Regions from separate parts of the Planctobacterium sp. AWH2_060 genome, predicted to be linked through region 2. Evidence: riboswitches for the same ligand, from Rfam matches in the RefSeq annotation. Region 2 holds a riboswitch; the other holds the start of a gene.

Region 1 (7,382 bases), 3.5 Mb from region 2:
GTGATGCAAGTTAATCTGTTCGCTGACTTATTGTTCAGACATCTTGTCTAACAGTTGTTCTCTCAGGGTTTCAATGTCTGCATCTGTCAAATCGTAACGCTCCAGAATCGCATCTTCCACCGCTTCCCATTCGTTATCTGATGTGGAGTCAGTTTTCTCCACATGGACACCATGACGTGCCAGTTTCAGAATACTCATTAAATCCAATCCGGTGTCAGATAGCTCCCCGGATGTATAAAGCCCTTCAACATCTTGCTGATAGTAAATGGTTTCCACCATGACGGCGGGCAACTTCCATTTCTGCGCTAATACGGCACTCATAGTAGTGTGCGAAGTGCCAAATCTGTTGCGTTCTTCATCAGCGGCGGCAAGCCAGCCTTGCTGCTCGGCCATGGCCATAACTTGGCCATACTCGGGAAACTCCATCAGCATTACCGGGATACCTGCGTTGTGGAATAGCCCCAGCATATAGGCGTGATCTTTTAATGTGGTTTTATCTAACAGGTCTGCGGCGATAGAGGCCCCATTAGCAATTTTTGAGGCCGTATCCCAAAACGCCGCCAACTGCTCAGTCTCACCAACCGCCGTTTTTAACGCCACAGACTTAACCAGCGGCAACAAACGTTTTAATCCCAGCGTCATCACCGCTTGTTGAATAGATTGAATTTCGCGACTGCGACGAAACACCGGGGAGTTCACCACTTGTAACACGGCTGCGGAAATACCTACATCGGCAGTAATGATGGCGGCAATTTTGCTCACATCAGGCTCTGGCTTTTTGCTCTCTTCGCCAATTTTAATCAGGGTTTCCGGCCTGGGCGGAATAGTCACTTTTTGCAGAATAGCTTTTTCTTGAGCAGTAATAGTGATCGCCATAAATCTCAGTCCTGCATAGATTTATTGATGTGATTATAGGCGTTATGCCACAACTCTGCGGTAAAATCTACTACCGCTAACATTTGTTGAGTTCGGGAAATTGTTGTATCAACATCAGACTGAACCTGTCGTGCGTAGTGTTGCAGAAATAAGCTTTGCTCAGTCTCATCAAACCTGTTCACCTGAATACAGGCAGCTAAATCAAAATAGCGATTGCCCAATGCGGCGTATTCCCAGTCCAAAATGGTGAGTCCATCTTGCCGCTGAATCAAATGGGAGGCATGTAAGTCATTGTGACAAAAGCACAACTCGTTGTGCTCTTCAAAAAGTGCCAATAACTCCCTGATTTTACCTGCGTAATCAAAATTATCGAGATTCCCCAACTCCATGTAGCGCTGCCATTCAGCCTTTAAATCGAGGGACTCGCAATCGACTTTTAACGCGTGAATTTGTGCCATGGCCTCAGCAAGCTTTTGACCATCGACGAAATCGTGATTGGGTTTTTCTCGCTGCTCCCCCACCCACTCTTCCAGCCAAAAGGACTCGCAATCTGACAATGCTTCAGGTTTTGGTGCCAGATTTTGTGCAGCTATTTGGCGTTGCAGAAAGAATTGTTTCGGTCTGGAAACCACCTGCAATTGGTTGGTTTGAAATACTTTAAGGAACCATGTTTGCTGCGTATCTACACGGTAGTGCAGATTGGTACCATGGGAAGCGTAAGGAACTAATTGGAATTTGCTGGTATTGAGGGCATTTTCCAGAAATTTTGTAATAGCAGAAACTGACATTAACTTGTCACTGCACGCTCATCAATTTGACGGTAAGAACGCCAGTTAAAGAATCCCCATACAGAAATGATTGCAACGCCAAGGTACATGATGGAGGTTTGCCATAATTGTTCGTCATAAAAGAGTACGCCATTAGCCGCATTCAGTGCTATCCAGTATAACCAGCTTTCTATCTTACGATAAATCGTCAGGATGGTGGCATAGATGCTAAATGCAATCACAATGGCTTCAATAGTGGGTTTGCCGCTCTCAAAATAAGACGGCAGCAACAAACTGATACCACAGGCAAATAGCCCTACAATAATGCTTGAGATTAACAACTTACGTTTATCTGAATAAGTAAAAACACTGATGCCATCGGGCTTTTTTTCTTCCAGCCAGTTGGACCAACCCCAAACAGACATCAACATAAATAATATATTTAACACCACCTGGCCGGGTAAGTGAGCGCCGATTAAAATGAAGGTGTAAAGAAATGAGGTGAGAAACCCCGCTGCCCAACACAAAATAAGGCCTTTGGCACTTAACACCACGTAGGTCAAAAAACAGCATATTGCCAATATTTCGGTAACGGGATGGGTGGCAATATCAATCAGCATGCTTATATTCTTATTGTTATCCGCTTAAGTGGTTTATTGTCAGAATCCGTACCCTTTGCTAATTTCGTTAGCTAACAACCCTGTCTTCTAACCGCCAGTTTAGATAACCTTTTACCGAAAACACAACATAAATTAAAAATAAAACCGTGGTCAGGAACAACTCCTGTTGAAAACACAACCAGGCAGTAAAGCTATTTATGAAAAACCAGTACAACCAATTTTCCAGTATTTTCTGGGTCAGCATATAGGTGACAAAAGCACTGTATACCGCTATGGCCACATCCAGGAACAGGATGGCTTCGGAACTGAGAAACTGTACTATCTGAAATAACAATACCGACACCCAGAACAAGCCTAACATGACTTCAATATTGCGGGTTAGGCCCCACCGTTGAACCTGATTAGGCTCGGTTTGATCCATCTTCCGCCAGGTCAACCAACCATAGACAGCCATTAGCAAGTACCAGGCATTGAGTACTGACTGAAAAAACAAACTGGTTTCCCAAAAAATCCAGGTGTAAAGCGCCGTGCTGGCCAAAGCAAATGGCCAGCACCAGAGCTGTTGTCTGGCAGCAAAATGCACATATAACAACGAGCACAGCACCGCCACAACTTCCGCAAAAGACTGCGCTATTAGCTGTTGCCAAAGCAGCTCCATCACAATTCGAGATCACTGTTTAAAAATTTACAGACAAACACCGCCTTATTGGTTTCCTGAAAGGTTTGCAGTATTTCGGATTTCAACACGGCCATAACCGCATTAAATTCCCCTGTCATTTGTGTGCTCATGGCATTGGTTTTAACCATCACCTGTTGTGCCTGAGCCAGCCGCTCTACCGTGGCTTTAATGATTTCCAGATAACCATCGGCCAATGGGTACAAACTGACTTCCACTGAAATATTCATGACGCCTCCTTAAAAACGATAATCGACTGTGACGCCCAACTGACGCCCGTTGCCAAACTGCAGATAGGGTTCCGGGGTTTCGTAAAAGTCACGCGGATCATTACTGAAACCACCAAACCCTCTGACAAATACCTCTTTGTTGAAAATGTTTTTACCCCAGATGGACAGTGTCCAGTCCTGCCAATCGCGGGTTAAATTAAAGTGCCACAAGGTATAATCGCCCGACTCCACTTCATGACCGTCAGAAAATCGATAGCTGGCTTTGCCATCCGCTTCTACCGTTAAACGCCAGTGTTCAGCAAAGTCCAGATTAAAGCCTATATTATACATATAGCTAGGAGATTGCGCCTGGTCCTGCTCATCGATGTATTCACCTTTCGCGTTGGTATACCCTTCAAAACTGGCATCCAGAAGTCCCAAGTTCGAGAAAATCTCAAAATTTTCCGTCAATTGGTAGTAACTTTCAACTTCCAGACCGAAGTTCTTACCAATATCGGCATTAGCAATAACATCAACAAAGCTCACCGCATTGTTGTCGGTGTTGGGTTCAACTACAAAGTCACTAATTTGGGTGTTTTCTCGTTCCATGTAGAAGAGTGAAAAGCCCACATATGCGGCATCATCAAAGTATTGCTTGGCACCGAACTCATAGTTCCAGGTGTATTCACCTTCGAAGTAGATATCTTCCTGAGGCACCCGAGGGTCGGTATTAAAACCGCCTAACTTGTAGCCGCGATTAACACTGATGTAGGACATTACATCTTTAGTTAACTGGTAATCCAGTACAGCGCGTCCACCTACAAAGGTATCGTCTTTGCTATCGACAAAACCGGCGTTATCACTGTAATCAATGCTGGCCTCTTCAAGTCTTAAACCCAGGGTCAGGGTTAACTTGTCAGTCAACTGAGGGTAAATTTCACCATAGATAGCTTTGTTATCCAAAGCATAATCACTGCTGAAGTCAGTGTCCGCATAAGTATATTCTCTTAGCAAATCCTCATCAGTAGACTTGAAGTAAAGGCCCACTACCCAATCGGTTTCAATACCAGAGAAATTTAAAGGCTCTGCGGACATCAGTCTCAAATCCAGACTATCGGTGTCGCGCTCTCTGAAGTAATGATCGGTAGATGAATATTCCCAGGGATGAAAACCAACATAGGTCCAGTCTTCATCATAGCCGTAGTCTAAATCAGAGTCGCTGGTAGCCAATGTTGTTTCCAGAGTCACCTTGTCCATTTTCCATTGCAGTTTAGTGCTGAATGCCACGGTTTCCTGTCGATCAAACCCAGGTTCATCCGAAATCGTGGTGCGAATGTTATCCAAAGAAAAGGCATCATAGCCATTGTCTACATCGTAATAATGCAGCGCGAAATCAAGGGTAATATCGTCGGTTGGCAAATAGCGCACTTTCAGGCGTGAAGAAAACTCATCAACATTATCGGTGTCGTCGCGATCCAGATAATCATTGCGTATGTAACCATCGCTGACGTAATGCTGCACTGCGGCGCGATATTGCCACTGCTCGTTAATAGCGTTGCCATAAGCAGCAGCCAGATTGTAGCTGTCTTTTTGCGCTACCGAGACACTGGCTTTGCCGCTCTCGATTCCATCCGGGTCGAAGGTTTTTAACTTGATGACGCCCGCCAGTGAAGAAGAGCCGAAAGCAGTACCCTGAGGGCCTTTTAGCACTTCCACCTGTTCAACATCAAATAAAGTTGCAATCGCCATAGTGCCTGAAAAGTCCAGATCATCTACGAAAAAACCTACCGATGGATTATAGGGTTCAGTGAATTGGCTGCGCTCACCAATACCGCGAATTTGCACAAAACGGGCTCTACCGGCACCACTATTAAAATTCACGTTTGGTGCACTGTCTAACATCTCACTTAAAAACTGCGCCTGACGTTGTTCAATATCTTGCGCAGATAAAATGCTGGTACTGGCTGGAAGTTCGTTTTCAGATAATCCGCGAAAGTCAGAGGTAATAACAATATGTTCAATAGATTTGGATAAGAGGTCAGCGTCCTGTGCCCAGGCTGAAGGCCCTGTCGATGCGGCAACGGCTAAACTGACTAATGACGTTTTAAAAAATGTATTCACGGTAGGATCTCTTCCTGTTTAAACATGAAAAGATCCGGCATTTCGGCTATATGATGAGAAACAATATATGTTGTACCATCCCTACGCCGGTATTATCCGGATCAGGTCTGGGGTTTTGATTTGCAAGCAAATCAATCTCAGCGCTTTTTTGCACCCCCTGGCTGCACAAAAATGATCAGAATTTGTACTCTGCATCATAATTTGCAAGCGCATGGTAACACTGAATCAGTGGGATACCAGCCATTTTTTTATGAAGCTAATTTATGATGCCGAACTCATGGGCAATTTTCATACCTATTTTATTTAAAATCTCCTTATTTATTGAATTTTGCAGCATTTTTTTGCTAAAAGATGAACTGTTAGCCTAAAAATGGACTTTACAGCGTCGATACATAACTGAGCTATTAGGCGAAAAAGCCAGAAAATGCTCTTTTCGCCCAAGAGCTACACACCTCTCCGTGTACCTTATACATGTGAACAGGGAGAGTTCAAATCTGATGAAATCGAGGAAATATAGATGAAAATGTTGAGTACAAAAACAGCAATATCATGCTTGGTGTTAGCTTCTTTGGTAGGAAGTGTGAATGCTCAGGAAACAGCAAACTCTACTGCTTCAGTAACCATTCAAAACTCATTTACTTTAGCAGAATCGCAAGCGCTTAACTTCGGTACTATTACGGTACAGGGTGAACAGGATACTGATGCAACATTAGATGGTACCGTTCAGGCACAGGTGACTGTTTTTGCAAACGGCAGTACACCTACTTCAGGCTCTACGGGTACGACTGATACTGACGCCGGTGATAGAGATGCTTCAGCAACTATCATCACAGCGGGTCAGCCTGCTATCTTTGATATCTCTGGTGCAGCGGCCTTTACAACATTAACCATCTCTGTTCCAGCCGATGATTCAGTGACACTTTCGGCGCCTTCAGCACCACCTTCAAACGGCACATTCACCATTACTGGCGCGGATCTCTACGATAACGCCAATGGTACAGACATTACTGTATCTTCTGATGCTGGCACCATAACTACTGATGCCGGCGGTGCGGCTCAGTTTGCCTTTGGAGCAATACTAAACACTGAAGATGCAACGGGTGCAAATACCACTTCGTACATCGATGAAACGTATACCGGCAGTTATGCTATTACGGTTTCATACTAAGTGATTCGGGTGCGAGACCAGTTCTCGCACCTTATCCAGCCCGAATTCACTTGTGACCGACCAGAGCACGATTATGTAGAACAAGTATCGTCAAGCTAAGGTCAACACGCTCTAATTATTAAAAATATAATTATCAATTAATTAGCGAGTCATTGAGTCACCTTTTAATGCGTACCCTGATAATGTTCGGCTTAACATTTTGCATCACCAATGCAGTTGCTTCAGAGCAGAAGCAAGAGCCAGGCTTCTATCAATCACAAAAATTTCGCACCCTGGTAAACAACATTCAGACTAAATATGACGCCATGGTTACTGTGCAGCTGAGGGATGACACAACCGGCAATGAACGATTTGTCGAGGGAGAAGAACTCTTTGTCACTACGCAAATTGGTGATTACCTGTTTGGGGAAATGTTCGCCAAAAAGAATAGTTCCAATGTCAGGTTTGCATTAAGCAGTTTTGTTGAAATTTTAGACTTCCCGATTGAAATTCAGAACAAGCCTTTCAAAGCTGAAGGATGGTATGTCGCTGAAAACAATCACTTTGCCCTGTCCCGGGCGGATCAAAACGAGTTATGGGTCACCATTAATGAAGAAACTTACCTGGTTCCTGATGACGCCTACGAGTTAACTGAAGACGAAATTTACATTGACGCCGACACCCTTTCAGTGTGGTTTGAAATCAAGATGAGTTTTGATTTTATTGACCTGATGGTGGTTTTAGCGCCGAAACAACCCCTTCCCATTCAGCGTCGCCTGGAACGGCAGAATCGCAATCTCAATAGAAATCAGCGGAGCCCTTTGCCTGTCTTACCACCAAAAGAAGATACCGGCTATACCGCAATATCGCCGCAAACACTGGATGCCTTAGTCAGCGTCAGTTATAACAACGACCAGCTCTCAACCTTGTATAGTCTGCAAGGCGGCCGTGACCTGGCCTATTTCC
Region 2 (7,382 bases):
GCCAGCGCCTGTATCTGTTCACTGAACAGGTCAATGGACACCGGGTTGATGGCCAAGAGGCCCTGACTGTTTTGCACTGTTACCGCGCTGACCACCGTACTGCAATACACTTCCAGTTTCTGCGCCGCTTTAATATCCGCCTGAATACCGGCCCCGGCATTGCAATCTGAGCCACCGATAGCCCAAATATAGGGCTGTTTGTTTTTATTCATCATGATTGTTGCCAAAATGGTGTTCCTAAAACCGGAGTAGATGGGCTGGCGGTTTCCCGCGATTGCATTTGTCCCGCCAGATACGCAGCGCGCCCCGCTGCCACTGCCTGGCGAAATGCGCCTGCCATCAGTACCGGATCAGCCGCTTGAGACACAGCAGTATTTAACAGTACCGCATCAAAGCCTAATTCCATCGCCTGACAGGCATGAGAAGGGCTACCGATTCCGGCATCGATAATCAAAAACGCATCCGGCAATCTGGCCCGCAGGGTTTTAAGGGCATAGGGATTGAGTAAACCTTTGCCGCTGCCGATAGGCGCCCCCCAGGGCATCACAACCTGACATCCAGCTTCCACCAGGCGTTGACACAGCACCAGATCATCAGTGCTGTAGGGCAGCACCTTAAACCCTTGGTTGATAAGCTCTGTTGTGGCTTCTAACAAAGCAAACGGATCCGGTTGCAGATTGTAATCATCGCCTGTGATCTCCAGCTTGATCAGCTCAGTGGCAAACACTTCCCGGCTCATTTGCGCCACGGTAATAGCTTCTTTCGCAGAGCGACAACCTGCGGTATTGGGCAATACCGGCACACCGGTTTGTTTAACCATTTGCCAAAACTCCGCGCCGCCCTCAATACTGCCCTGACGGCGCAACGACACAGTCACCATAGCGGGCTGTGCCTTTGCGATTGCCTGCTGCATCAAGGTCGGAGAGGGATATTGTGCTGTTCCCAGCAACAAACGACTGTCCGTAAATAGCGATAGTGGAAAAGGCATTTCTGCTGGTTCAGACTTATTTTCGATGATGTCATTATGGCCGTTTAGCATTGTTATCCCCCTTGCATCGGTGACAGCACATCGAGTTGATCCCCTTCTTTCAAACTGGTGTGCTGATAGGCCTGTTTAGGCACAAAATCACCATTAACCGACACTGCAAAAGCCAGGCGGCTATCCACCACGGTGGACAAAAACTCCGCCAGACATTGAGTATCGGTTTCGGTTAATTCACCATTAAATCGGATTCGCATCTGTCTTCCTTATTGCTGTCAGTGATAAAAGGCACCACGGAATGCGGCACGGGCCGCTTGAGTACCATGGCTGAGACTGCCTGGCTAAACAAAGGGCCAAGTAAGTAACCATGACGATAAAGGCCATTGACACTCACATAACGTTCATGACGATAGATGGTCGGTAAATGATGTGCAAACGCCGGTCGCAAACCTGTGCGGGCACTGTGTATACGAGCTTCGGCAAACCCCGGATGCAAAGCATAGGCAGCGGATAACAACTCCATACTGGACTGCAAGCTAATGGGGGAATCATCCTGACTGTCTATTTCTGTAGCACCAATAACGAACTGCTGCTCAGGCTTAGGCGCAATATACAGGGGATATTTGGGGTGCATAAAACGCACCGGCCGGGTCAGATGAACTTCCGGGGCAGACACGCGAATAATCTCTCCGCGCACGCCTCGCAGGTTGCGTTGCGCTGCTTCCTGTTGTTTTGTGTTTGCACCGAATACGGGATTGGGAGTCAGAGCCAGGGTATTTCGGGCACCTAACCCGCGACAATCCAGCACAGCATCAAACTCTTGCCCCGCTAGACGTCCTTTGGTCCACTCTGTTGCCCATTGTGCTCCCGATAAGGAATCAACCGGCGTTTGCCAGTGCATTGTCACCCCAGCTCTTTGACAGGCCTGCAAGCTGGCACGATAAAAACTGCGATTGTCTAACTGCCCCTCACCGGATAACCACAATGCCCGTCGAAAATGAGCGGGCAGATCTGGCTCCAGCTCAGCAATCGCCAACCTGTCTAACCAAGGATTGGGTTCTGACTGACAGCGGCCTGTGCGCTGCTGAAATTCCGCAAGCAGTGCATCATCAGCATGATGAGACACCACTAAAGTGCCGGTTTGCTGCAACCACACAGCTTTAGGTAACTGGGCCAAAAGCTGCGGCCAGAGCGCCATTGACTCTTTACCTAAAGACAACAAACGCGGCTCAGCACAATGTACCGCTTCCGCCAATGGTGCCAACATGGCCGCCGCTACTGCACCTGCCCCTTGCGGCATGTCCGGATCATCAGCACTGAACACTGTAATCCTGGCACGCCCGAGAAGCTGCAGTGCACACAAACGCCCCAACAAGCCAAACCCTAATATTGCAATATGCATGGTTTATTTCACCGGATGATAAAGCTCACTACCAGAGGATTTAAATTCAGCGGATTTTTGTTGCATTTCGGCCTCAATATCCAGCATCTGAATCTCAATCACTTCATCGCCCAACTCCGCTGCGTAATCGCGTACATCCTGAGAAATCTTCATTGAGCAGAATTTGGGACCACACATGGAACAAAAATGCGCCACCTTGCCAGACTCCTGCGGCAGAGTCTGATCGTGGTATTCTCGTGCTCGTTCCGGATCTAAACTGAGATTAAATTGATCGTGCCAGCGAAACTCAAAACGCGCTTTAGATAAGGCATCGTCGCGAATTTGCGCACCTGGGTGGCCTTTTGCCAGATCGGCAGCATGGGCAGCTATCTTGTAAGTAATTAGCCCTTCTTTTACATCCTGTTTATCCGGTAACCCCAAATGCTCCTTGGGTGTCACGTAGCACAACATCGCTGTGCCGTACCAACCAATCTGCGCCGCGCCAATGGCCGAGGTGATGTGGTCATAGCCAGGCGCAATATCGGTGGTCAGTGGGCCAAGGGTGTAAAATGGCGCTTCGTGACACAAATTGAGCTGTTCATCCATGTTGTGCTTTATCAGTTGCATGGGTACATGTCCTGGCCCTTCCACGATAGTCTGCACATCGTATTGCCAGGCTATTTTAGTAAGTTCGCCTAAGGTGGATAATTCTGCCATCTGCGCAGCGTCATTGGCATCGGCAATCGAACCAGGCCGCAAGCCATCACCCAGGGAAAAGCTGACGTCATACTGCTGCATGATCTGACAGATTTCTTCAAAGTGAGTGTAGAGAAAGTTTTCTTTGTGATGGGCCAGGCACCACTTCGCCATAATAGAGCCGCCACGAGAAACAATGCCCGTCACCCGTTTCGCTGTTAAAGGCACATAGCGCAACAAAACACCGGCGTGAATTGTAAAGTAATCAACGCCTTGCTCTGCCTGCTCAATCAGGGTATCGCGATAGATTTCCCAGGTGAGGTCTTCAGCCACTCCATTCACTTTTTCCAGCGCCTGATACAGGGGAACTGTGCCGATAGGCACAGGACTGTTGCGAATAATCCACTCGCGGGTTTCGTGGATATAACGACCGGTGGACAAATCCATCACGGTATCTGCGCCCCAACGAGTGGACCACACCAGCTTTTCCACTTCTTCTTCAATGGAAGAGGTCACCGAGGAATTTCCAATATTGGCATTCACCTTTACCAGAAAGTTGCGACCTATGATCATAGGCTCGCTTTCCGGATGGTTGATATTACAGGGCAGTACTGCCCTTCCGCGGGCGATTTCCTGACGCACAAATTCCGGGGTGATTTGTTCGGGAATACTGGCTCCAAAAGACTCGCCTTTTTGTTGCGCAGCGCGTATCTCATCGGCCAGTTTGGTTCTGCCCATGTTCTCCCGAATCGCTACGTATTCCATTTCCGGGGTAATGATGCCCTTTCTGGCATAGTGCATTTGGGTGACATTGGCTCCGGGTTTGGCTCTGCGAATAGCGGGTAAATGCTCAAAACGAATGTGATCCAATCCTTCATCCGCCAGCCTTTGCTGAGAAAATCCGGCGCTGGGTGCAGGTAACGTTTCGCAGTCCTGTCGCTGGGCAATCCAGGCTTCCCTGAGCCTTGGCAAGCCGAGGCGCACATCAATTTCAGCGTCAGGTTCACCGTAGGCACCGGAGGTATCGTAAACCCGTACTGGTGCATTCGGCTCATATTGTGGATTTTCTTCGCTACCACCGATAAGACTGTCGGCCAGTTGAATTTCCCGCATGCCCACGCGCACATCGGGTTGCGAGCCAGTTACATAAATCTTTTTGGAATTGGGATAATCATAGCCGCGCAATTGTTGAATAAACTCTTCGGCTTCAGCGCGGCGCTGGCGAGCATTTTTTGTATTGGTTGTCATGATAAGACCTCTTTGTGTTAAATCGGTCTTGTCAGAAATAAGAAGAAGCTGGACAGGAAGCCGCCACAACCGTCCCGGAAAGTACCTGAATTGGATTATTCCTGGATTTTGAGGCTTGCTTTCTTGTTTCCTACGCAAGTATTAACTTGGTCAGGTTCACGGATCCCGCAACTGCGATCTCAGCCAAAATTTTTCAATTGTGGGCTTCACCCATCACTGAAAAATCCGGCACTCCGACAAGAAGTATAAATTTCCCTTTTAACTTACTTTAGCGCTAAGCGCTGTGTCAATATGGATTTTAAGAAGTTCTGCTTAAGCGCTATCACTTATTTAGTTTCCGGCTTTGCCAGCCAGAGCTTCGACGGCAACTTAAGCATGCCGGTGGTGAGCGCCACACCCAATAAAATGGTCGCTGCCCCCAGCAAAATAGTTTGGGTAACCTGCTCATCGATAAACCACCAGCCCCAAATAAAGGCAAACAGCGGCACCAGATAGGTTACCGATAGAGCTTTGCTGACTCCCTCGCGGGATAAAATACGAAAATACAGAATATAGGCTACGCCGGTACAGGCGATGCCCAGGCAAATCACATCCCGCCAGGCGCTGACTGACGGCATCACATCTGGCCAAGTGATGACGCCAGGTACAATCAACATCAAAGAGGCATAAACCTGACTGCCGGTAGCCACCGCCAGCGGTTTCATTCCCGCTGCATAGAGCTTGGAATAGCAAGCGGCAAAGCCATAGCAAGTGGAAGCAAACAAGGCCCCCATAATGGGCAGCAGCAACATAGCGTCATCGGAAATCTTTTCTGACATCAGGATGAACACCCCAGTGAAGCCCACCACTAAACCAAAGATGGTGGCTGGCGCTATTTTGTCTTTTAGCCACAGCCAGGCCACCAGCGCACCGAACATGGGCGCGGTGGAATTCAGGGTAGCGGTTAGCCCGGCTTCCAGCGACAGTGTGGCCCAGGCGAATAAGGTAAAAGGCATGGCGGTATTGGTTAATCCCAGCACCACCAAATGTCGCCAATGAGTGCGAATTTGCTGCATTTCATGACGGCGAATAAAGGCCATCAGCACCAGTAAAAACACAGCCGCAATCGAAGCCCGAAACAGGATCAAAGAAAAGGCACCAAACTCTGGCGATGCTGTGCGCATAAACAAAAATGACGCGCCCCACAGCGCGCCGAGGATCAAAAGCTCCAGATAAGATTTAGCCTGCATATTACTGTCCTGTTACTCATCCCAGAAAGAGGGTTGCTTCGCGCTATTTTGCCCTGATTCTAGTTGTAGCAACCATGCTTTTCTGGACAATCCCCCTGCATAACCGGTCAATTTACCGTTTTTACCGATAACCCGATGACAAGGCACCACAATACTCAGCGGATTTTTACCATTGGCCGCTCCCACAGCCCGAACCGCTTTGCTGTCACCCAGTTGTTGCGCGATATCCAGATAACTACAGGTTTCGCCATATGGCACGGTTAACAGCGCCTGCCAAACCTTGCTCTGAAAATCGGTGCCCTCGGGGGCCAGTGGCAAATCAAATACGCTGCGCTCACCGGCAAAGTACTGCTCAAGCTGTTGTTTTGCTTCTGTTAATACCGTCTCTGACGATGCCCCATGCTCGGGTTCCTGCACAAACAGAATATGGCGCAATTTCCCATCGCTTGCAGCGATCTCCAGCCATCCCAATGGCGTCTTCAGATAATCATAAATGCGGTTAGTTTTGCTGTTCATTATGCTTTGTCCCATAACTGGAAAGTGAGATAACTGCGCCAGGGAGCAGCGGCATCGGTATTCAGGGAATACTGTTTAATCTGATGTTTTATTACCAAATCGGTACCCAGCCAGATATCTGGCTCAGACAGCCCACGCATTTTGGCGTAGGCAATAGTCCAGGGCCCAATCCCTTTAATCTGTAACCATTCATCGGGCGAGGTATGCTCACCTTGCTCATGAATAAATTTCGCCAGCGCTTTTAAGGCATTTTTTCTGGCTTGCGGCATCCTGAAAAATTCCAGGTCACTGTTGGCCACTGCTTCCGGCGTAGGAAACAAGCGGTTAACAGCGACGCCTTCCGAGCCAGCCTCAGGCCTGACAGGCTCGCCTAACTCTTCAGTGAGCTGTGCCACTTTATTTACTGCGGCTTTAACCGACACCTGTTGCCCTAACACTGCCCGGCATCCCGCTTCAAACAAAGACCAGACTCCCGGAATACGTATGCCAACAGTTAACTGCTGCTCAGTTAAACCGGTATTGAGTAATGCCTGTTGCACCAAATTGTGATCCGCTTCCAAATCCAGAATGCGTTTGATGTTTTGCAGAACGCCCCGCAATTCACTATAACTCGCCATGTTCAGAGTTACGCGAAAGCGAAACCGTTCAGGCTCGATTTCTGCTTTGAAATAACCTTTTTGGCCCAGCCAATTAAAACTGCGGGCATAGCTGGTTTCGGTAACCTCTTCCATTCCCGGCACAGCCCGAACACCCCAGAAATCCCTTACCTGACGCCAGCAATAATCCGGTGTGTACGACAGATACAATTGCAATTGCCCGGCAGATTCGGCTTGTTTCAGGCGAATTTGCGAAGGTGTCAATTGCATGGCTTGTTTCATATTCTGTTGCAATCGTCTGGCTGACTGAAAGCCTGCGGTGACCGCTACCTGTTCCACCGTTAAATTGGTTTCGTGCAACAGCTTTTTGGCGAACAACAGTTGCTCGGTTAGTTGGAACTGTTTTGGCGATACTCCTAAATGCTGACGAAACAGCTTGCGTAAATACCCATCAGATATGCCCAATCTGTCAGCTACCTGTTGCAAATCGGATTCCGGGCATTCCCGCAATATCCGCATGGCGCGGGCCACGGTAGTTTCTACGCCCATCCAGGCAAAGGAGCTGGGAGCGCTATCCGGTCGGCAACGCAAACAGGGCCGATAGCCCTGACTTAGCGCCTGGGCAGCATGGGCGTAATATTCGACATTTTCTTCTTTGGGTAAATTAGCCGGACAAATATTACGGCAAAAAATACCTGTGGTTTTCACAGCCACAAAAAAGCGACCGTCAAAGC

What was found. Region 2 has a riboswitch for thiamine pyrophosphate ahead of thiC (phosphomethylpyrimidine synthase ThiC). Riboswitches for the same ligand answer to the same signal wherever they lie in the genome.
Region 1: it holds a riboswitch for thiamine pyrophosphate, as region 2 does, so the genes downstream of both, ACXAD8_RS00090 (TonB-dependent receptor) here and thiC (phosphomethylpyrimidine synthase ThiC) in region 2, are expected to answer to the same signal.

The regions. Positions count from the first base shown of each region.
Region 1 is NZ_JBSWTG010000001.1:19,848-27,229, reverse strand. Features, by position in the region: gene ACXAD8_RS00115 (HDOD domain-containing protein) at 28-876, opposite strand; gene ACXAD8_RS00110 (phosphotransferase) at 882-1,664, opposite strand; gene pnuC (nicotinamide riboside transporter PnuC) at 1,664-2,263, opposite strand; gene pnuC (nicotinamide riboside transporter PnuC) at 2,331-2,921, opposite strand; gene ACXAD8_RS00095 (YkoF family thiamine/hydroxymethylpyrimidine-binding protein) at 2,921-3,169, opposite strand; gene ACXAD8_RS00090 (TonB-dependent receptor) at 3,179-5,269, opposite strand; TPP riboswitch at 5,331-5,437, opposite strand; gene ACXAD8_RS00085 (hypothetical protein) at 5,787-6,437, shown strand; gene ACXAD8_RS00080 (hypothetical protein) at 6,605-7,382, shown strand, end outside.
Region 2 is NZ_JBSWTG010000001.1:3,493,673-3,501,054, forward strand. Features, by position in the region: gene thiE (thiamine phosphate synthase) at 1-215, opposite strand, end outside; gene ACXAD8_RS14880 (thiazole synthase) at 212-988, opposite strand; gene thiS (sulfur carrier protein ThiS) at 1,042-1,239, opposite strand; gene ACXAD8_RS14890 (FAD-dependent oxidoreductase) at 1,212-2,384, opposite strand; gene thiC (phosphomethylpyrimidine synthase ThiC) at 2,388-4,307, opposite strand; TPP riboswitch at 4,418-4,553, opposite strand; gene ACXAD8_RS14900 (DMT family transporter) at 4,634-5,536, opposite strand; gene ACXAD8_RS14905 (methylated-DNA--[protein]-cysteine S-methyltransferase) at 5,549-6,052, opposite strand; gene ACXAD8_RS14910 (Ada metal-binding domain-containing protein) at 6,052-7,382, opposite strand, start outside.